One region of the Pseudomonas sp. TMW22091 genome, then DNA from elsewhere that is predicted to be linked to it. Evidence: predicted binding sites of a transcription regulator. Region 1 holds the regulator's gene; each other region holds the start of a gene.
The links. The regulator sigma-54, encoded in region 1, starts transcription at its own class of promoters, with help from an activator protein. The targets are predictions, from matches to a motif close to ANTGGCATNNANNTTGCTNT.
Positions count from the first base shown of each region.

Region 2: the regulator sigma-54 is predicted to act here: its motif matches at 3,054-3,073, upstream of glnA (glutamate--ammonia ligase).
Region 3: the regulator sigma-54 is predicted to act here: its motif matches at 1,267-1,286, upstream of flgA (flagellar basal body P-ring formation chaperone FlgA).

Region 1 covers NZ_SCFI01000011.1:106,827-113,756, reverse strand. The annotation lists gene EQV93_RS18690 (ATP-binding cassette domain-containing protein) at 1-750, opposite strand, end outside; gene EQV93_RS18685 (KpsF/GutQ family sugar-phosphate isomerase) at 1,046-2,020, shown strand; gene EQV93_RS18680 (KdsC family phosphatase) at 2,020-2,544, shown strand; gene lptC (LPS export ABC transporter periplasmic protein LptC) at 2,553-3,125, shown strand; gene lptA (lipopolysaccharide transport periplasmic protein LptA) at 3,112-3,657, shown strand; gene lptB (LPS export ABC transporter ATP-binding protein) at 3,657-4,382, shown strand; gene EQV93_RS18660 (RNA polymerase factor sigma-54) at 4,621-6,114, shown strand; gene hpf (ribosome hibernation-promoting factor, HPF/YfiA family) at 6,191-6,505, shown strand; gene ptsN (PTS IIA-like nitrogen regulatory protein PtsN) at 6,518-6,930, shown strand, end outside.
Region 2 covers NZ_SCFI01000017.1:10,089-17,018, reverse strand. The annotation lists gene ntrC (nitrogen regulation protein NR(I)) at 1-140, opposite strand, end outside; gene glnL (nitrogen regulation protein NR(II)) at 137-1,222, opposite strand; gene glnA (glutamate--ammonia ligase) at 1,550-2,956, opposite strand; gene thiI (tRNA uracil 4-sulfurtransferase ThiI) at 3,279-4,733, shown strand; gene typA (translational GTPase TypA) at 4,873-6,693, shown strand.
Region 3 covers NZ_SCFI01000018.1:41,996-48,925, reverse strand. The annotation lists gene flgA (flagellar basal body P-ring formation chaperone FlgA) at 430-1,095, opposite strand; gene flgB (flagellar basal body rod protein FlgB) at 1,326-1,682, shown strand; gene flgC (flagellar basal body rod protein FlgC) at 1,688-2,116, shown strand; gene EQV93_RS22060 (flagellar hook capping FlgD N-terminal domain-containing protein) at 2,116-2,847, shown strand; gene flgE (flagellar hook protein FlgE) at 2,837-4,024, shown strand; gene EQV93_RS22050 (flagellar basal body rod protein FlgF) at 4,034-4,759, shown strand; gene flgG (flagellar basal-body rod protein FlgG) at 4,779-5,564, shown strand; gene flgH (flagellar basal body L-ring protein FlgH) at 5,573-6,235, shown strand; gene EQV93_RS22035 (flagellar basal body P-ring protein FlgI) at 6,302-6,930, shown strand, end outside.

The DNA.
Region 1 (6,930 bases):
ACCGTCCGGGTCGCCGTTCATAAATTGACGAATACGCGGGTTATCGGCATTCATCAGTTCTTCTGGCGTACCCTGCCCCAGCACCTGACCATCACCCACCACGTAGAGATAGTCAGCAATACTCGCGGTTTCAGCCAGATCGTGCGAAACAACAATACTGGTGATACCCAGCGCATCATTGAGCAAGCGTATCAGACGCACCAGAACACCCATTGCGATAGGGTCTTGCCCGACAAACGGCTCGTCATACATCAGGATTTGCGGGTCAAGGGCAATGGCCCGTGCCAGGGCAACTCGACGTTTCATGCCGCCGGACAGCTCATCCGGCATCAGATTGATGGCTCCGCGCAGTCCCACTGCCTGCAACTTGAGCAGCACGATGTCGCGAATCATTTCTTCAGGCAAATGGGTATGAACACGTAGCGGAAAGGCTACGTTTTCAAATACGTCCAGATCGGTGAACAACGCACCGCTCTGAAACAAAACGCCCATGTGCTTGCGCGCATCAAACAGGTCACTGCGCGACAGCGTCGGCAGGTTCTGACCGTTGACCCACACTTCACCGCTGCTGGGACGCAGTTGCATCCCCATCAAACGCAAAAGGGTAGTCTTGCCACAGCCCGAAGGGCCCATGATCCCAGTGACTTTGCCACGCGGGATCAAAATATCGACATTATTGAAGATGCTGCGCGTGCCGCGCTTGAAGGACACTCCCTTCAGCTCGACCGCGTAGGCGTTATCAGCGCTCATCTAAACTCCTTGCGATGCAGCCTCTGCCTCTCACTCGGACACCCGGCTCCTTCAGTAAAAAGAAGCATGCTCCCTGAGCGGGCCGAACTGGCGGCGAACTATACCACTGCTCTTACTGACCGCCCAAGGCCGAAGGAGTGCCCTGTAAGCATCCAGACAGCGAAATTAATCCCATTGAGCACCAAGGCCGTGACCTCTTTACAGGTGCAGACCACAAACTACGACGATCGCGCGTGAGTGATCAGCACATAACCGCTATAATCTTTGCCTTTTCTCAGGCTACCCGACTTCAAACATGAGCCAATCCAGCGACCTGATTCAATCTGCCCAACGCACCATCCGCCTCGAGCTGGAAGCTGTAGAAGGCTTGCTGACCCATATCGACGCTGATTTCGTGAGCGCTTGCGAGATGATTCTTGCAAGTAAAGGCCGTGTAGTTGTGGTCGGCATGGGCAAGTCCGGGCACATCGGCAATAAAATCGCCGCGACCCTGGCCAGCACCGGCACCACTGCTTTCTTCGTCCATCCGGCTGAAGCCAGTCATGGCGACATGGGCATGATTACCCGCGACGACATTATCCTCGCGCTGTCCAATTCCGGATCGACCGCTGAAATCGTGACCCTGCTGCCCCTGATCAAGCGCCTGGGCATCAAATTGATCAGCATGACCGGCAATCCCGAATCACCATTGGCCAAAGCCGCCGATGTCAGCCTGGATGCTCGTGTGGCACAAGAGGCTTGCCCACTCAATCTGGCGCCCACCTCATCGACCACTGCGGCATTGGTACTGGGCGACGCGCTGGCCATAGCTTTGCTTGAAGCGCGCGGCTTCACCGCCGAAGACTTTGCTTTTTCCCATCCAGGTGGCGCTCTGGGTCGACGCTTGCTGTTGAAAGTCGAAAACGTCATGCACTCGGGTGATGAATTGCCGCACGTGGTTCGCGGCACCTTGCTCAAAGATGCGTTGATGGAAATGACCCATAAAGGCCTCGGCATGACCGTGGTTATAGAAGAAGATGGCCGTCTGGCCGGGATCTTCACCGACGGCGACTTGCGTCGCACGCTGGATCGCGAGATCGATATTCGCAATGCCATCATCGACACGGTCATGACCCCACATGGCAAAACGGCACGAGCCGACATGCTCGCAGCCGAAGCCCTGAAGATCATGGAAGACCATAAAATCAGCGCACTGGTGGTTGTCGACAAGGAAGACCGCCCGGTAGGCGCCTTGAACATGCACGACTTGCTGCGCGCAGGAGTGATGTAATGACTCAAGAACTGCTTAAACGCGGTAAAGGTATTAAGCTGGCCGTCTTCGACGTCGATGGCGTGCTGACAGATGGGCGGCTGTACTTCCTTGAAGACGGCAGCGAATTCAAGTCGTTCAGTACACTCGATGGTCAGGGCATTAAAATGCTGATGGCTGCGGGCGTTCAAACAGCCATTATCAGCGGTCGCAAGACGCCTGCGGTTGAGCGTCGCGCGCAAAATCTGGGCATCCCACATCTGTATCAGGGCCGCGAAGACAAATTAGTGGTTTTGGACGAGCTTCTCGGCCAACTCAACCTAAGCTATGAGCAGGTTGCTTATTTGGGCGACGACTTACCCGACTTGCCGGTTATACGCCGCGTAGGCTTGGGCATGGCGGTTGCCAATGCGGCAAGTTTTGTTCGCCAGCACGCCCATGGGGTTACCCAGGCGCGAGGCGGCGAAGGTGCAGCACGCGAATTTTGCGAGCTGATTCTGCGAGCCCAAGGCCGCCTTGATGCTGCCCTCGCCGCCTACCTATAGAGCTTTATATGCTGAGCAAAAAGATTCGCAACATCCTGCTATTCACAGTCATTGCCGCGTTGTTCGCGGCTGTTGGCTACTGGAATATCAGCCCGGAACGCTTTCTCGACCGCCCTCCCGTGGCTGTTGATGAAGGCGCCATTGACTACTACGCCCTGAAAACGCGCAGCCTTCAATATTTACCGGACGGCAAGTTGCAGTACGAAATGACCGCCGACAAGGTTGAACACTTGAAGGCATCCGAAGTCACCTTGCTGACCACTCCCGACCTGCAAATGTATCGCGGCACAGCCTATCCGTGGCACGTACAAAGCGAGCACGGTGAAGTGAACCCGGACGGTACTGAAGTTGAGCTGATCGACTCGGTGCGCGTAGCCCGTACCGACGAAAAAGATCGCACCACCATTATTACCAGCACCCGCATGACTGTTTTCCCTCAGAAGCAATATGCGCAGACCGACCGAGACGTTAGAATCGACGGCGCTGGCGGTGTAACGACTGGCAAGGGAATGAAAGCATATTTGAAAGACGGCAGGATGGACCTGCTGTCCAACGTAAGAGGACAGTATGAGTCTCGTTAAAACCCTCCCATTATTGCTCAGCCTGAGCGCAGCACTGGGAAGCGCGAGCGCCTGGGCTCTGCCGAACGACAATGAACAGCCTATTCACATCCAGGCTGATGATGCGCAGCTGGATGACAAAAACGGGGTCGCTACCTACAAGGGCGACGTCATCATCACCCAAGGCTCGATGAAGATTACCGGCAACAAGGTAACCATCACCCGTAACGCTGCGGGCGAAATTGACGTTGTGACGTCGGTGGGCAATCTGGCTTACTTCGAGCAATTGCAAAAAGCCACTGATCCAAAGCCCGTGCAGGCCTATGCTGTAACGATCCAATACCATGCGCCTCAAAATCGCATCGTACTGATCGACAAGGCCAAGGTTATCAATGACGGCAACACCACCGAAGGCGAGAAAATCGTCTACGACACCGTCAAGCAAGTGGCTAACGCTGGCCGTGCCAATGGCTCTAATGTCACCGCACCGCGACCACGCATCGATATGGTCATCCAGCCGAAGAAGAAAACTGACCAGCAGAAGGCCCGTTAATGGCTACTCTGAAAGCCCAGCATTTGGCTAAAAGCTACAAGAGTCGCCAAGTGGTACGCGATGTCAGCTTGTCAATCGACAGCGGGCAAATCGTAGGCTTGCTTGGCCCTAACGGCGCAGGCAAGACCACGTGCTTTTATATGATTGTCGGCCTGGTTCAGGCCGATCAGGGTCGCGTGCTGATCGATGATCTGGATGTCAGCCACCAACCCATGCACGGCCGCGCACGTGCCGGTATCGGGTACTTGCCACAGGAAGCGTCAATCTTCCGCAAGCTGTCGGTTGCCGACAACATCATGGCGATTCTCGAAACGCGCAAGGAGCTCGACAAGGCCGGTCGCCGTAAAGAGCTGGAAAGCCTGCTGCAGGAATTCCATATCAATCATATCCGCGACAGCCTGGGCATGAGCTTGTCCGGTGGTGAGCGACGTCGGGTAGAAATTGCCCGCGCTCTGGCTACCGCTCCGAAGTTCATCCTGCTCGACGAACCTTTTGCCGGCGTTGACCCCATTTCCGTGGGTGATATTAAACAGATCATTCACCACCTCAAAGCCAAAGGCATTGGCGTGCTGATCACAGACCACAACGTGCGTGAAACCCTCGATATCTGTGAAACTGCCTACATCGTCAACGACGGTCAACTGATCGCAGAAGGCGATGCTGAAACCATTTTGGCCAACAAGTTGGTTCGCGAAGTGTATCTGGGGCATGAGTTCCGCTTGTAAACCCCATCGTGAGTGGCCCCTTGTAGCGATAAACCTTGAACATCATTATGACGGTCAAGGTTTTTTCGCATTTGGGGCCCGCTTGCACGCCGCTTCTGAAAACATCTCAAACTAATTGGAAACGCCCCTAGTCAAACGTACTGGGTTCAGGCATATAATTTGCTTATGTTTGGCGCTCACGCGCCTTGGTAGTGGATGGCGCCATGCGCGCCGGCGAATAAGGTCTTAAGCCCCAGCCATGAAACCATCGCTAGTCCTGAGAATGGGCCAACAGCTGACGATGACACCGCAGCTGCAACAGGCCATCCGTCTGCTCCAATTGTCCACCCTGGATCTGCAACAGGAAATCCAGGAGGCTCTGGAATCAAATCCAATGCTCGAGCGCCAGGAAGAAGGCGACGACTTCGACAATTCAGACCCTCTGGCCGACAACATCGAGCAAAAACCCAATAACGATATTCAGGAGCCGTCGTATCAGGAGTCCACACCCACCGTGGACAACCTGGAAGAAGGTGAATGGAACGAACGCATTCCCAATGAGCTGCCTGTCGACACGGCTTGGGAAGACGTCTACCAAACCAGCGCCAGCAGCCTGCCAAGCAACGATGATGACGAGTGGGACTTCACCACCCGCACCTCGGCCGGCGAAAGCCTGCAAAGCCACCTGCTGTGGCAACTGAATCTGGCACCCATGTCAGACACTGACCGGCTGATTGGCGTAACGCTCATCGACTGCATCAACAACCAAGGGTATCTCGACGAGTCACTAGACGAAATCCTTGAGGCATTCGACCCAGAACTCGACATCGAACTCGATGAGATCGAAGCCGTTCTGCACCGCATTCAGCAATTCGAACCAGCTGGGATTGGCGCCCGCAACCTCAGTGAGTGTCTGCTTCTTCAATTGCGCCAGCTGCCGTCCAAAACGCTATGGCTCAATGAAGCCAAGCGCCTGGTAACGGACTACATCGACCTCTTGGGCGCCCGCGATTACAGTCAGCTCATGCGCCGCATGAAGCTCAAGGAAGATGAGCTGCGTCAGGTCATTGAACTGATACAAAGCCTCAACCCGCGCCCCGGCTCGCAAATCGAGTCCAGCGAAGCCGAATACGTGGTACCGGACGTGATTGTGCGCAAGGACAATGATCGCTGGCTGGTTGAGCTTAATCAGGAGTCCATGCCACGTTTGCGGGTAAACCCTCAATACGCTGGTTTTGTGCGCCGCGCTGATACCAGCGCCGACAACACCTTCATGCGCAATCAGTTGCAAGAAGCTCGCTGGTTTATCAAAAGCCTGCAAAGCCGCAATGAAACGCTGATGAAAGTGGCGACGCAAATCGTCGAGCACCAGCGCGGCTTTCTGGAATATGGTGATGAAGCCATGAAGCCTTTGGTGCTGCATGACATTGCCGAAGCAGTAGGCATGCACGAGTCGACCATTTCCCGGGTGACCACGCAAAAGTTCATGCATACGCCCCGCGGCATTTATGAGTTGAAGTACTTTTTCTCCAGCCACGTCAGCACTTCTGAAGGGGGCGAATGCTCGTCCACAGCGATCCGCGCCATCATTAAAAAACTGGTGGCGGCTGAAAATCAGAAAAAGCCGTTGAGTGACAGCAAGATCGCTGGTTTACTGGAGGCACAAGGTATTCAAGTGGCCCGTCGCACCGTCGCGAAGTACCGCGAATCCCTCGGGATAGCGCCTTCCAGCGAACGCAAGAGGTTGATGTAAGCCACGGGCCACCGCGTTTCAGTGGCAGGCTGTTCGGCCTGCCACTTTATGCAATGGCAACCGAAGGAGAAACTGCATGCAAATCAACATCAGTGGACAGCATCTGGAAGTCACCGACGCGTTACGCGCTTACATAGGCGAAAAATTCAAACGCCTGGAGAACCATTTCGACAAGATCACCAATGCACAGGTCATCATGAAAGTCGAAAAACTTCAGCAGAAGATTGAAGCCACCCTGCATATCCCCAAGGGTCCGAAGGAAGTCGTTGCGAACGCAGAGCATACCGATATGTATGCTGCAATCGACCTGCTCGCTGACAAGCTCGATCGCCAACTGAAAAAACATAAGGAAAAGTCCCAAAGCCTGCTTCAAGGCGCAACGGGGCGTTAATACTCCATACCCATGATTCGACTTGAAAATATCCTGACCCCTGGCCGTTCCCTTGTGAACGTGCCGGGCGGCAGTAAAAAGCGCGTACTCGAACACACTGCCAAGCTGATTCACGATCAGGTGCCTGATCTGGCCATGCAGGACGTTTACGAGAGTTTGCTTGCCCGTGAAAAACTGGGTTCCACCGGTTTTGGTAACGGCATTGCCATACCTCATTGCCGCCTCAAGGGTTGCGAGGCGCCTGTCAGCGCCTTGTTGCACCTCGATGCGCCCATAGATTTCGACGCCATTGATGGCGCGCCAGTCGACCTGCTATTCGTTTTGCTCGTGCCTGAAGCGGCCACCGATGCTCATCTGGAACTGCTCAGGCAGATCGCCAGCATGCTCGACCGCAAAGACGTGCGCGACCAACTGCGCGCAGCCAG
Region 2 (6,930 bases), on a different contig from region 1:
TGGCGAGCGAGGCGACTCATCACGCCATCGGCGCTGTCGAAGCTTTGTGTGGTCATGCCTTCTTGTTGCAAGGCTTTTTCCAGTACCCAGCGGATAGAACGGTCGTCGTCGACGATCCACACGGTTTCACTTCGGCTCATGTCGATGCGGCTCCTTGTTCCAGTGGTAGAAAGATCGAGAAGAGTGTGTGGCCGGGGTGGCTCTCACACTCGATCAACCCCTGGTGCTGACTGATGATGTTCTGGGTGATGGCTAGGCCCAGCCCCGTGCCGTCCGGGCGGCCGCTGACCATCGGGAAAAACAGGGTGTCTTGCAACTCGGCCGGAATGCCCGGCCCGTTGTCGATAATTTCGATTTTTGTCACCAGGCGGTGGCGAATATGGCCAATGGTGAACTGACGCATGGCGCGGGTGCGCAAGCTGATACGGCCCAGTCGCAGTTCGTTCTGGCTGCCGATGGCCTGCATGGCATTGCGCACAATATTGAGTACCGCTTGAATCATTTGCTCCCGATCGATGAGCAGGTCAGGGAGGCTTGGGTCGTAGTCGCGCACCAGCGTAATGCTGCCCTGTGTTTCCGCTTCAACCAGGTTGCACACCCGCTCCAGCACTTCGTGCACATTGGTCAAGGACAGCGAGGGCAGTTTGTTCGAGCCAAGCATGCGATCAACCAGATTGCGCAGGCGGTCGGCTTCTTCAATGATCACGTTGGTGTAGTCGCGCAGGTTTTCGTCGGGCAACTGGCGGGCCAGTAGTTGCGCCGCGCCACGAATGCCGCCCAATGGGTTTTTGATTTCATGGGCCAACCCGCGTACCAGCATCTTGCTGGTTTCCTGTTTGGACAGTTGCGCTTCTTCTTTGGTGATGCGCAGCAGGCGGTCTCGCGGGTGAACCTCAAGCAGCAGCATGGTGCCGCTGTTGCTCAGGATCGGGGTGACCGCGTAATCCACGGTCAGCGTCTGCCCGGTGAGCGAGGTCAGCATGGCTTCGCGCTTGGTAAATGGATGAGCCTGTTCGACAGCTTGGCGCAGCGAATGCAGCGCTTCGGTGGACTCAGTGAACAATTCACTGATGAATTGTCCATGACTGCGCTGCCCGCTGATGGCCAGCAGCATCTCGGCTGCAGGGTTCATGTACTCAAGGCGTAAAGCGTCATTGAGTAATAGCGTGGCGGTGGTCAGATTGTCGAGTAACAGTCGGTGCAGGGCATCACTGATGGTCATGGGCCAATCCCGGATTGCTTGCGCGGGTTACACGCTGAGACAAAGAAAATGCAAAAACCAAACCAAGGCTCTTAAAAGAAGCGCTAATCGCCTGAAATTGAGACGTGGAGCCCATAAAGGTGGCGTAATGACTTCTTTCTCGCGCCTCTTCGACCCAAAGTGGGCTGCCAATCGAATTTTCCAACTATTAATGCACCAATATAGTGCAAGTTGAAAGGTGGGTTCTGGATGTCTTGAATATTCATGTGGGCGTGGAAATCCGCACATAAAAAAACCTCCCGAAGGAGGTTTTTTTAATTCACGCCGGTTGAACCCGGAGTGTCTGGATTAGCAGCTGTAGTACAGCTCGTATTCCAGTGGGTGTACGAAGGTGCGTACTTTGATTTCTTCTTCGCTTTTCAACGCGATGTAAGCGTCGATGAAGTCGTCGCTGAACACGCCGCCTTTGGTCAGGAACGCACGGCCCTTGTCCAGTTCTTCCAGCGCTTCTTTCAGGCTGCCACACACTTGCGGGATCTCTTTGGCCTCTTCAGGCGGCAGGTCGTACAAGTTTTTGTCAGCGGCGTCGCCAGGGTGGATCTTGTTCTGGATACCGTCCAGACCAGCCATCATCAATGCTGCGAAGCACAGGTACGGGTTGGCTGCCGGGTCCGGGAAGCGTGCTTCGATACGGCGAGCTTTAGGGCTGGACACGTAAGGAATACGGATCGACGCGGAGCGGTTACGAGCCGAGTAGGCCAGCATTACCGGTGCTTCGAAACCTGGTACCAGACGCTTGTAAGAGTTGGTAGCCGGGTTGGTGAAGCCGTTCAGTGCCTTGCCGTGCTTGATGATGCCGCCGATGAAGTACAGAGCGGTGTCGGACAGGCCTGCATAGCCTTCGCCAGCGAAGGTGTTCTTGCCATCTTTGGAGATGGACATGTGTACGTGCATACCCGAGCCGTTGTCGCCGTACAGAGGCTTAGGCATGAAGGTAGCGGTACGGCCGTAGGCGTCTGCCACGTTGTGCACGCAGTACTTCAGGGTTTGAACTTCGTCAGCCTTTTTCACCAGCGTGTTGAACTGCACGCCGATTTCGTTCTGGCCAGCGGTTGCCACTTCGTGGTGGTGAACTTCGATAACCAGACCCATTTCTTCCATGGCGTTGCACATGGAGGTACGGATTTCGTGGTCATGGTCGAATGGCGGAACCGGGAAGTAACCACCTTTGATACCTGGACGGTGGCCACGGTTGCCGCCTTCCACGTCCTGATCAGACATCCACGAACCTTGTTCGGAATAGATCTTGAACATGGAACCGGAAATGTCGGACTTGAATTTCACTTCGTCGAAGATGAAGAACTCAGGCTCCGGGCCGACGAATACAGTGTCACCGATACCGGTGGACTTCAGGTATTCCTCGGCACGGGTAGCGATGGCGCGTGGGTCGCGGTCATAGCCTTGCATGGTCGACGGTTCGATGATGTCGCACACCAGGATCAGCGTAGGCTGTTCGGTGAACGGGTCCAGAACAGCCGTGCTGTCGTCTGGCAGCAGGATCATGTCGGACGCTTCGATGCCTTTCCAGCCAGCAATGGAGGAGCCGTCGAACATTTTGCCGTCGGTGAAGAAGTTTTCATCCAGCGCATCACGGGCCGGCATGGTCACGTGGTGTTGTGTGCCTTTGGTGTCAGTGAAGCGCAGATCAATCCACTTGACGTCATGATCTTTGATGAGTTGAACCGACTTCGACATAGTGTCCTCCGGGTGGCTTAGGGCTGGTGGTGGATTAGCCCTTAATAAGTGGTTGATGCCGGCGCGAATACTCTGCCAAGGCAACCTGCCTCACAAGGGAGCAAATTGCATGCCAGTGCCCCGACTTGCCCCAATCTCAGGCAACTAGGGACGTAGACTACCGATTAGCGCCCTTAATCGCACTTAAATGAAGCGATTAAGGCTGCATATGCGCTGTTTTGGTGCGGCTAAAACCGTTTGTACGATAACTGGTTAAACCTTGAGCAATTTCCGCTATAATCCGCGCCCCCCTTTTTTGGTAGGCTGCTCGCGCGCTGTTTTCATGAAACTAATCGTTAAAGTCTTCCCCGAAATCACTATCAAGAGCCGTCCGGTTCGGATGCGTTTCGTCCGTCAATTGGCCAAAAACATCCGTGCTGTGCTCCGCGATCTGGACCCGGCTGTGGTGGTGACAGGTGTGTGGGACAACATCGAGCTGCAAACACGCGTAACAGACCCCAAAGCCTTGAAGGAGATGACTGAGCGCCTGAGCTGCATGCCGGGCATCGCGCATTTCCTGCAAGTTGACGAGTACCCGTTGGGTGACTTCGATGACGTCGTTGAAAAGTGCAAACTGCATTTCGGCGACGCCTTGGCGGGCAAGATTTTTTCAGTGCGCTGCAAGCGTGCCGGCAAGCACCCGTTCACCTCGATGGAAATCGAAAAATACGTCGGCAGCAAGCTGCGACGTGAATGTGGTGCGGCCGGAATTGACCTGAAAAAGCCGGAAATCGAAGTCCGCTTCGAAATTCGCGACCAACGGTTGTTTGTGATTCACAGCCAGCACGACAGCATTGGCGGCTTCCCGCTGGGCTCGCTGGACCAGACGCTGGTCTTGATGTCTGGTGGCTTCGATTCGACCGTGGCAGCCTATCAGGTCATGCGCCGTGGCCTGATGAGCCACTTCTGCTTCTTCAACCTTGGCGGGCGTGCCCACGAGCTGGGCGTGATGGAAGTCGCGCACTATATATGGAAGAAGTACGGCAGCTCCCAGCGCGTGCTGTTTGTCAGCGTTCCGTTCGAAGAAGTATTGGGCGAAATTCTCGGCAAAGTCGATAACAGTCATATGGGCGTCATTTTGAAGCGTATGATGTTGCGCGCTGCCACCCGTATCGCTGAACGCCTGGAAATCGAAGTGCTGGTAACCGGCGAAGCGATTTCTCAGGTATCGAGCCAGACGCTGCCCAACTTGTCGCTGATTGACTCGGCTACTGACAAGCTGGTGTTGCGCCCACTGATCGTCAGCCACAAGCAAGACATCATCGATCAGGCAGAGGCAATCGGTACGGCCGATTTTGCCAAGCACATGCCTGAATATTGCGGGGTGATTTCGGTCAACCCCAAGACCCACGCCAAGCGCAACCGCGTGGAGTATGAAGAACAACAGTTTGATATGGCCGTGCTTGAGCGTGCGCTCGAGCGGGCTAAACTGGTTCCAATTGATCGGGTCATCGATGAATTGGGCCAGGACTTGCAAGTCGAAGAAGTCAGCGAAGTGCTGGCGGGCCAGATCGTGATCGACATCCGTCACCCGGATGATCAGGAAGATCGACCGCTGGAACTGGCTGGCATCGAAGTACAAGCGTTGCCGTTCTATGCTTTGAACAGCCGCTTCAAGGAACTGGATGACACCCGTCAGTACCTGTTGTATTGCGACAAAGGCGTGATGAGTCGCCTGCATGCTCACCATTTGCTCAGTGAGGGACATGCCAATGTGCGCGTTTATCGACCGAGCTAAGAGCCCGGGGCTGTATGCCTGTGGCCTGCGTCACCGGCCCCCCGACGCCGCCGTCAAGCTGTAACGGCTTTGCCGGACTCTACTGTTAATCGCTGCCACGACCTGTCAGCACACCGAATCCTCTGATCGAGATACACAAGTGATCGAAAATCTACGTAACATCGCCATCATTGCTCACGTTGACCACGGTAAAACCACCCTGGTAGACAAACTCTTGCGTCAATCCGGCACTCTGGAGCGCAACGAGCTCAACGACGAGCGCGTGATGGACTCCAACGACCAGGAAAAAGAGCGCGGCATTACCATTCTTGCCAAGAACACCGCTATCAACTGGAACGGCTACCACATCAACATCGTGGACACCCCGGGCCACGCCGACTTCGGCGGCGAAGTTGAACGTGTAATGTCGATGGTTGACTCCGTTCTGCTGCTGGTTGACGCTCAAGACGGCCCTATGCCGCAAACCCGTTTCGTGACCAAGAAGGCTTTCGAAGCCGGCCTGCGTCCAATCGTGGTCATCAACAAGGTTGACCGTCCAGGCGCGCGTCCGGACTGGGTTCTGGATCAAATCTTCGACCTGTTCGACAACCTGGGTGCTACCGAAGAACAGCTGGACTTCAAAGTGGTTTACGCCTCTGCCCTGAACGGTATTGCTGGTCTTGACCACACCGACATGGCTGAAGACATGACCCCGCTGTACCAGTCGATCGTCGACAACGTACCAGCACCAAAAGTTGACCGTGATGGTCCGTTCCAGATGCAAATCTCGGCACTGGACTACAACAGCTTCCTGGGCATTATCGGCGTTGGCCGTATCGCTCGTGGTCGCGTCAAGCCGAACACCCCGGTTGTTGCCATCGACGCTGACGGCAAGCGCCGCAACGGTCGTATCCTGAAGCTGATGGGTCACCACGGTCTGCACCGTGTAGACGTTGAAGAAGCTTCGGCAGGCGACATCGTTTGCATCAGCGGTATGGATTCGCTGTTCATCTCCGACACCCTGTGTGATCCGATGAACGTTGAAGCGATGAAGCCGTTGACCGTTGACGAGCCAACCGTTTCCATGACCTTCCAGGTAAACGACTCGCCTTTCTGCGGTAAAGAAGGCAAGTTCGTGACGTCCCGTAACATCAAGGAACGTCTGGACAAAGAGCTGCTGTACAACGTTGCTCTGCGCGTTGAAGAAGGCGACACCGCTGACAAGTTCAAGGTTTCCGGTCGTGGCGAGCTGCACTTGTCCGTACTGATCGAAACCATGCGTCGCGAAGGCTTCGAAATGGGCGTTGGTCGTCCAGAAGTAATCATCCGCGTTGTAGACGGTGTTAAGCAGGAACCGTTTGAAAACGTAACCATCGACACCCCTGAAGAAACTCAGGGCAAGGTGATGGAAGAGATGGGCCTGCGTAAAGGCGACCTGACCAACATGGTGCCGGATGGCAAAGGCCGTGTTCGTCTGGAATACAACATCCCTGCTCGTGGTCTGATCGGTTTCCGTAACCAGTTCCTGACCCTGACCAACGGTGCTGGCATCCTGACCTCGATCTTCGATCGCTACGACACCATGAAGTCGGGCCACATGTCCGGCCGTCAGAACGGTGTTCTGGTATCGGTTGAGACAGGCAAGGCGCTGACCTACTCCCTGGAAACTCTGCAGGCGCGTGGCAAGCTGTTCGTTGAGCACGGTCAAGAGATCTACAACGGTCAGATCGTTGGTCTGAACAGCCGTGACACCGACATGGGCGTTAACCCTACCAAGGGCAAGAAGCTCGACAACATGCGTGCTTCGGGTAAAGACGAAACCATCGCTCTGGTTCCACCTGTTCGCTTCACTCTGGAACAGGCTCTGGAATTCATCCAGGACGACGAGCTGTGCGAAGTAACTCCTAAGTCCATCCGTCTTCGTAAGAAGATCCTGGACGAAGGCGAGCGTACCCGCGCTGCTAAAAAAGCCAAAAACTAAGTTAATTAGTTAGCGGCAATAAAAAACGCCCCCGGCCTTGCGGTCGGGGGCGTTTTTTTGTGGCCGTAATTTGTGTTGAAGGCGGCCCCTCACCCCAGCCCTCTCCCGAGGGAGAGGGAGCTGATAGGTGGTGTAGCGCAGATCTGTTTGTTGCTTTCAGTCCCCTCACCCTCTGGGAGAGGGAGCCGATAGGTGGTGTAGCGCAGATCTGTTTCTTGCTTTCAGTCCCCTCTCCCT
Region 3 (6,930 bases), on a different contig from region 1:
GCGTAGCCGTCGTAAAACCTGACACTCCGAGTCGTCCCATTTTGCGACCGCTCCGCGCTCGATCGCAGCCTTCGGCAGCGGCTACAGGTTAACGTGTGGCTACGAGCATGGCGCGTAGCCGTCGTAAACCCTGACACACCGCGTCGTCCCATCTTGCGACCGCTGCGCGCTCGATCGCAGCCTTCGGCAGCTGCTACAGGTAAACGTGCGCTGGGAGCAGGAGCGAAGCCGCTGACGAGGAACGAAGGCTGCGTTCGGCGGCGTAGCCGTCGTAAACCCTGACACACCGAGGTGTGCCATTTTGCGACCGCTTCGCGCTCGAACGCAGGCTTCGGCAGCGGCTACAGGTTAACGTGTGGCTACGAGCATGGTGTGTAGCCGTCGTAAAACCTGACACACCGAGTCGTCCCATCTTGCGACCAGCGCGGATTAATAGGTGCTGCTCACCACTCCGACGCCTGTCACTTGAGCTTCAATGATCTTGCCGCTGGTTACATTTTTGACCCGAATCACGTCGCCTTTGCGGCCATCAGTCAGTGCTTCGCCTTCTGTGTTCGCCTGGATGGCGCCATGACGGGCCTGCATGGTCACCCGCTGACCACGACGCACCAACCAGGGGGAGGTCAACATCTCCTGAGTCAAAGCCTGATCGGCGCGAATTCGACGCTTGGCACTCAAACCCTCGACCTGATCGATCCGGTTGAAATACGCCTGATCCTGCTTGCCCAGCGAGACTTCGCGCACTGTCAGCATCGCCTCGGAGATGGGCTCTTCACGTTCAAGCACTTGAGTCGCCACTACGGCCCTGATGAATACCGTTGCCTGGGCTGTGACGGTGATGGATGAGGCAGGTTGCCCGGCGCACGTCAGACGGACGCGCTTGCGACCCAGCACCGATGAAGGCTGTTGTTCAGCCTCGACCTGCAACGGTTGCGGGCACTTCAGGCCCGGTAAGTCGGTGGGCAGCGCAAACACTTTTTGCGTGAATCGAAGCCCTTGCCAGCCTTGATCGGCGGCTCTTTCGCTGAGTCGCTGGGTGAAGTATCGACGCACGCCATCGTCAATTTGCGCCCTGTAGGTGTCATCCGCACTCATTGCTCGGGGCACCGGCAACAGGCCAATCAGGCTGGCCACCGCGAAGGCGGAAATTACAGTTCCGCATCGTTGAGCGAGGCGTCGAAAAGGCGGAAGTGATACGGCGTCAGATCGGTCTCGTGATTTCATAAAAAGTCTTTTAAATCAATGGTCTGGAATGGGTTCTGCGACTAGGCACAGTTCCTGCAATTCATGCTTGCGAGCTGAACATTGATGAAAGGTGTCGGGTAATGAGTATACGGATAGAAGACGCGATGGGGGTGCACATGCGCGCACTGGGTTTGCATATGCAACGTAGCGAGATTCTGGCTGCAAACCTGGCCAATGAAGACACGCCCGGGTTTCAGGCGCGGGATCTGGACTTTGCCGCCGAGATGCGCCAGCGCGGATCGTCACCCTCGCTGGCTGAAGGGTTCGGCGCTCAACTGAAGTACCGCGTGCCTGCCCAGCCCTCTCAGGACGGCAACACGGTGGAGTTGAGTGTGGAACAGGCAGCCTTTGCCAAAAGTGCAGCTGATTTCCAAACCAGCCTGACGTTTCTTTCCATGAAATTTCGAGGCCTTAAACAGGCCATCGAAGGACGCTGATCATTATGGCTTTTGACGCTATTTACAAAATTGCCGGCTCTGCGATGAATGCCCAGACCGTGCGACTGAATACGGTCGCCAGCAACCTCGCCAATGCCGACTCTGCAGCGGGCAATGCCCAGGATGTTTACCAGTCGCGCAAACCGGTATTTGCCGCCCTGTATGGCAACGACCAGTTGACGCGCGGTGTCGGCATGGGCGGGGCGCATGTTCAGGTACTGGATGTAGTGGCCTCGGGCCGCGAGCCGCAGAAGCGTTATGAACCTGCCCATCCTCTGGCAGACCGCAGCGGTCATGTGTTCTACCCCGACGTGAACGAAATCGAAGAAATGACCGACATGATGTCGGCCACCCGCAGTTTTGAAACGGGGGTCGAAGTACTCAACCGGATCAAGAGCATGCAGCAAGGGCTGCTCAAACTGGGAGAAGCCTGATGAGCCAGATCCAGAACGACACGCGCAATACGCCGCCACCCGGTGATCAGGTCAACGGCAACTCTGACTCCGATGAAATACAGAACACCTTCATTCAATTGATGGTGGCGCAGATCCGCAATCAGGACCCGACCAAGCCGGTGGACAGCAGTGAATTCCTCAGCCAGTTCGCGGCCATGTCTCAGGTTCAGAGCCTGGAAAAAATGTCGGCATTGACGCAAAACAACATGGTGTTGCTGGAGAACCTGCAATACCTCAGCGCTGCCAGCCTGGTGGGGCAGATGGTCAAGGTTCGGGTGGAAGAACTGGATCTCACCGACCAGAAGGTCGAGGCCCAGATTGAACTGGAACACAACGCCAACGAGTTGGTGGTGACCCTCACCGATGAAAACGGTGTCGAGACTGAAATTCCATTGCCAGCCAGTGCACCGGGGCGGGTGGAGTTCGAAATCGACCCTGTAGCACTGGGGCTCAAGCCCGGCAAGTATGAAATTGAAGTCAAATCCAACACGGACGAGAGCTTTGTTGTGGAGGCAAAGGGCAAGGTCAACAGCGTGCGCCTGAGCACTGACGGGCCGGTGTTGAATATCGCCGGTGTGGGTGACGTGCCGTTCTATGAAATTACTGAATTCAGTGAAGCTTCAATGCTCAGCAACCTGATGCTGCCCGGGCAAAACCCGGGGCAACGCTCCCTCAGCCAATCGATACAAGGCCCGCGCCATGAGTTTTAACATTGCACTTACCGGCTTGAATGCTGTGACCGAACAGCTCAACACCATCAGCCACAATATCGCCAACGTGGGCACCACCGGTTTCAAATCGTCGCGTACCGAGTTCGGCAGTTTGTACTCGGGCACTCAGGCTATGGGGGTCAGTGTCTTGGGCCATACCCAGAGCATGAGCCTGGGCGGCGCGCACGTAGGCACGGGCGACAGCCTCAACCTGGCCATTTCGGGTGGCGGACTGTTTGTCACCCGCAGTGCCAGCGGCGATATCAGCTACACCCGGGCCGGCGCATTTGGCAAAGACAGTGATAACTACCTGGTGGATGCCAGCGGTCAGTATTTGCAAGGTTACACCGTTGATGCGGCGGGCAACTTGCAGGTCGGTACGGTGGGCGATTTGCGTTTGCAGACCGGCAACTTGCCTGCCAAAGCCACCGACGGCATTGAGTTTGTCACCAACCTGGATGCAGGCAAGGACCCGGTCACGGTCACGCCGTTCGATCCGGACAACCTTGACTCCTATACCGACAGCCAGACCACCGCGGTGTATGACTCCCAGGGCAAACAACATTCATTGACCCAATACTTCGTCAAAACCGGGGACAACACCTGGGAAGTCCATTACGCCGTGGATAAAACCATCGTAGGTGGCCCTGAACCGATGGTTTTCGATGAGCGCGGTGGTTTAGTCACGCCGTTGGGCCCGGTGAATATTTCGTTTCCCCTGGCCGGTGTCGAGGCCATGAGCATTGACATCAACTACACCCGCAGCACCCAGAGCGCGTCGGACTTTGTGGTGACGACCAATGACCCAAGCGGTTATGCCGCAGGTGAAAACACCGGTGTGACCGTTGAAAAAGACGGCATGGTTTACGCCACCTACAGCAATGGCGAGCGACTGCTGCAAGGGCAAGTGGTATTGGCCAACTTTGCCAACCCCAACGGCCTGAAAAACGAAGATGCGACTCGCTGGAGTGCCACGGGCGAGTCGGGCAACCCGCTGATCGGTCCTCCGGGCACGGGATTGTTTGGCGAGTTGACAGCCGGTGCGCTGGAAAGCTCCAACGTCGACATGACCCAGCAATTGGTCGGGCTTATGGAAGGTCAGCGCAACTATCAGGCGAACAGCAAAGTGCTGTCCACTGACAAGGAACTGACGCAAGTGCTGTTCAACGCTATCTGAGGCTGACCCATGGACCGCTTGGGCTATACGGCAATGACCGCCGCCAGTCGAACGATGACGGCGCTGAGTGTGCGCTCCAACAATCTGGCCAATGTCAACACACCGGGTTTTCGTGCCGACCTTGAACAGGCCGTGAGTGTGCCGGTTCAAGGGTACGGCTATGAAAGCCGGCATCTGACCAAGGTTCAAGGCAACGGCGTGAACATGGCGCCCGGTGCGCTAATGGCCACAGGCCGTGATCTGGATTTCGCCATCAAGGGTGCAGGTTTGATCGCCGTTCAGGGCGACGAGGGCGAAGCCTATACCCGCCATGGCAGTTTGCAGGTTGATGCCGACATGCAATTGACCATCAACGGCCGCGCGGTGCTGGGCGAGGGTGGTCCGATTCAGTTGCCCGAGTTCGACACGGTGCACATTGCTGCCGATGGCCGAATTTCGGTATTGCCCCGTGGCGAGCCACTGATGGTTGAAGTGGATCAGATCAAACGTGTCGACCTGACGGCCGGCCAATTGCAAAAAAACAGTGCCGGTTTGCTGGTGACACTAGACGGCGCTCCGGCGGCGGCAGATGACAACGTCGTGCTGGCCGCAGGCTTCCTGGAGGCCAGCAACGTCTCGGCGATTGACCAGTTGGTGGGCACCATAAGCCTGAGCCGGCTGTTCGAAACCCAGGTCAAGATGATGAAAGCCGCCGAAGACTTGTCGTCGGCGGGTAATAGCATGATTCGCGTTTGATACTTACAGGACATACCCCATGAGCTCTGCACTCTGGATCAGCAAAACCGGGCTTGCCGCCCAGGACAAGGCCATGTCCACCGTCGCCAATAACCTGGCAAACGTTAATACCACCGGTTTCAAAAGCGATCGCGTGGTGTTTGAAGACTTGTTCTACACCATTGAAGTGCCGCCCGGCGCCCAGGCCGATGCCGTCAATACGGTGCCGTCGGGTATCCAGTTGGGCAGCGGTGTGCGGGTGGTGGGCACGCAAAAAGTCTTCACCGAAGGCAGCACGCAAACCACGGGGCAACCCATGGATCTGGCCATCAGCGGGCCTGGGTTCTTTCAGGTTGAGTCCGCCAATGGCGATATTTACTACACCGAAAGTGGTCAGTTACAGCTCAATGCCGAAGGCATGCTGGTGAACACCCAAGGCCTGCCTTTGTCTCCGGCCATCGAGCTGCCGGTGGGCCATAAAAACTTCAAGGTGGGCACCGACGGCATTGTCACCGCCGAACTGCCGGGCGGTGCCGGCCCGGTGGAAATTGGCCAGATCATGCTGGTCAATTTTGCCAACCCGTCCGGGTTGCAGGCGTTGGGCGGCAACCTGTATCAGGAAACGGTTGCCAGCGGTGAGCCGGTCGAGGGCATCGCCGGTGAGGATGGCCTGGGCGTCATCAAGCAAGGCCAGCTGGAAGGGTCAAATGTTGAAGTGGTAGAGGCCATGGTTTCGATGATGGCCATTCAGCGTGCTTATGAAGCCAACGCCAAGGTGCTGGATGCCTCATCCGGCATGTTGCAGTTCCTTAATCAGACGGTCTGAGCAGTTCAATGCGTAATTTCATCCTGTGTGCGCTGGGGGTGGCCCTTGCCGGTTGCCAAAGCCTGTCGGAGCTGTTGCCCGACGAAGACTCCAGCGCTTATGAGCCTTTGCCTCTGGATTACAGCGTACCGCCTGCCAAGGGTGGCGGGCTTTATCGCCCCGGTTACGCAGGCTCGTTGTATCAGGACAAACGCGCGTTAAGGGTCGGGGACATTCTGACCATCGTCCTTGATGAGTCGACTCAGTCGAGCAAAAGCGCAGGCACCAGTTTTGGCAAATCCTCAAGCATCGGCATTGATACCCCCACCGTGCTGGGTAAAGCCTATTCCGGTCTGGAAACTCAGGTGGATGCCGAGCGCGACTTCAATGGATCGGCCAAGAGTTCGCAGCAAAACACCCTGCGCGGCTCGATTGCCGTGACGGTACACAAAGTGCTGCCCAACGGCACGTTGTTGGTCAAAGGTGAGAAATCATTACGCTTGAACCAGGGCGACGAGTTCATTCGTCTGGCCGGGCTGGTACGTCTCGATGACATCAACCGTTACAACCAGGTGTCGTCGCAGAGCGTGGCCAATGCCCGGATTTCCTATGCAGGGCGGGGTGTACTCAATGACAGTAATTCGGCGGGTTGGTTAACCCGTTTTTTCACCCACCCCATTTTCCCCCTGTGAGTGGAAAGCTTATTTATGCGATGCGCGCTGCTAACCCTGTTGACGTTCTATAGCCTCTTGTCGCACATGCCGGCGTTGGCTACACCCTTGATGGACCTTGTTGATGTTGAGGGGGTTCGCGCCAATCAGGTGATCGGTTACGGCCTGGTCGTGGGCCTGGATGGCAGTGGCGATAAAAGCCAGGTCAAGTTCACCAATCAGTCCGTGGCCAACTTGATCAAACAGTTCGGCATTAACTTGCCGCCCAATGTTGACCCCAAGCTTAAAAACGTCGCGGCGGTCACAGTGACGGCGTCGATCCCGCCGTCTTACAGCCCCGGGCAAACGGTGGATGTCACCGTGTCTTCGCTGGGCGACGCGAAAAGCCTGCGCGGTGGGCAGTTGCTCATGACGCCGTTGCTGGGTGTGGACGGTGAAGTCTATGCACTGGCTCAGGGCGCGTTGGTCGTGGGCGGGGTCAAGGCAGAAGGGCGCAGTGGTTCCAGCGTTGCGATCAATAGTGCCAACACCGGTTTGATCGCCAACGGCGCCACCATCGAACGCATGATTGCCAGTGACTTCAGTGAGCGCAGCGAGGTCATGCTTAACCTGCGCCAACCCAGTTTTCAAACGGCCAGCCACGTGGCTCAAGCCGTCAACCAGCAGTTCGGCCCCGGCACCGCCACCGCCTTGAGCGGGACGCAAGTGTCGGTGCG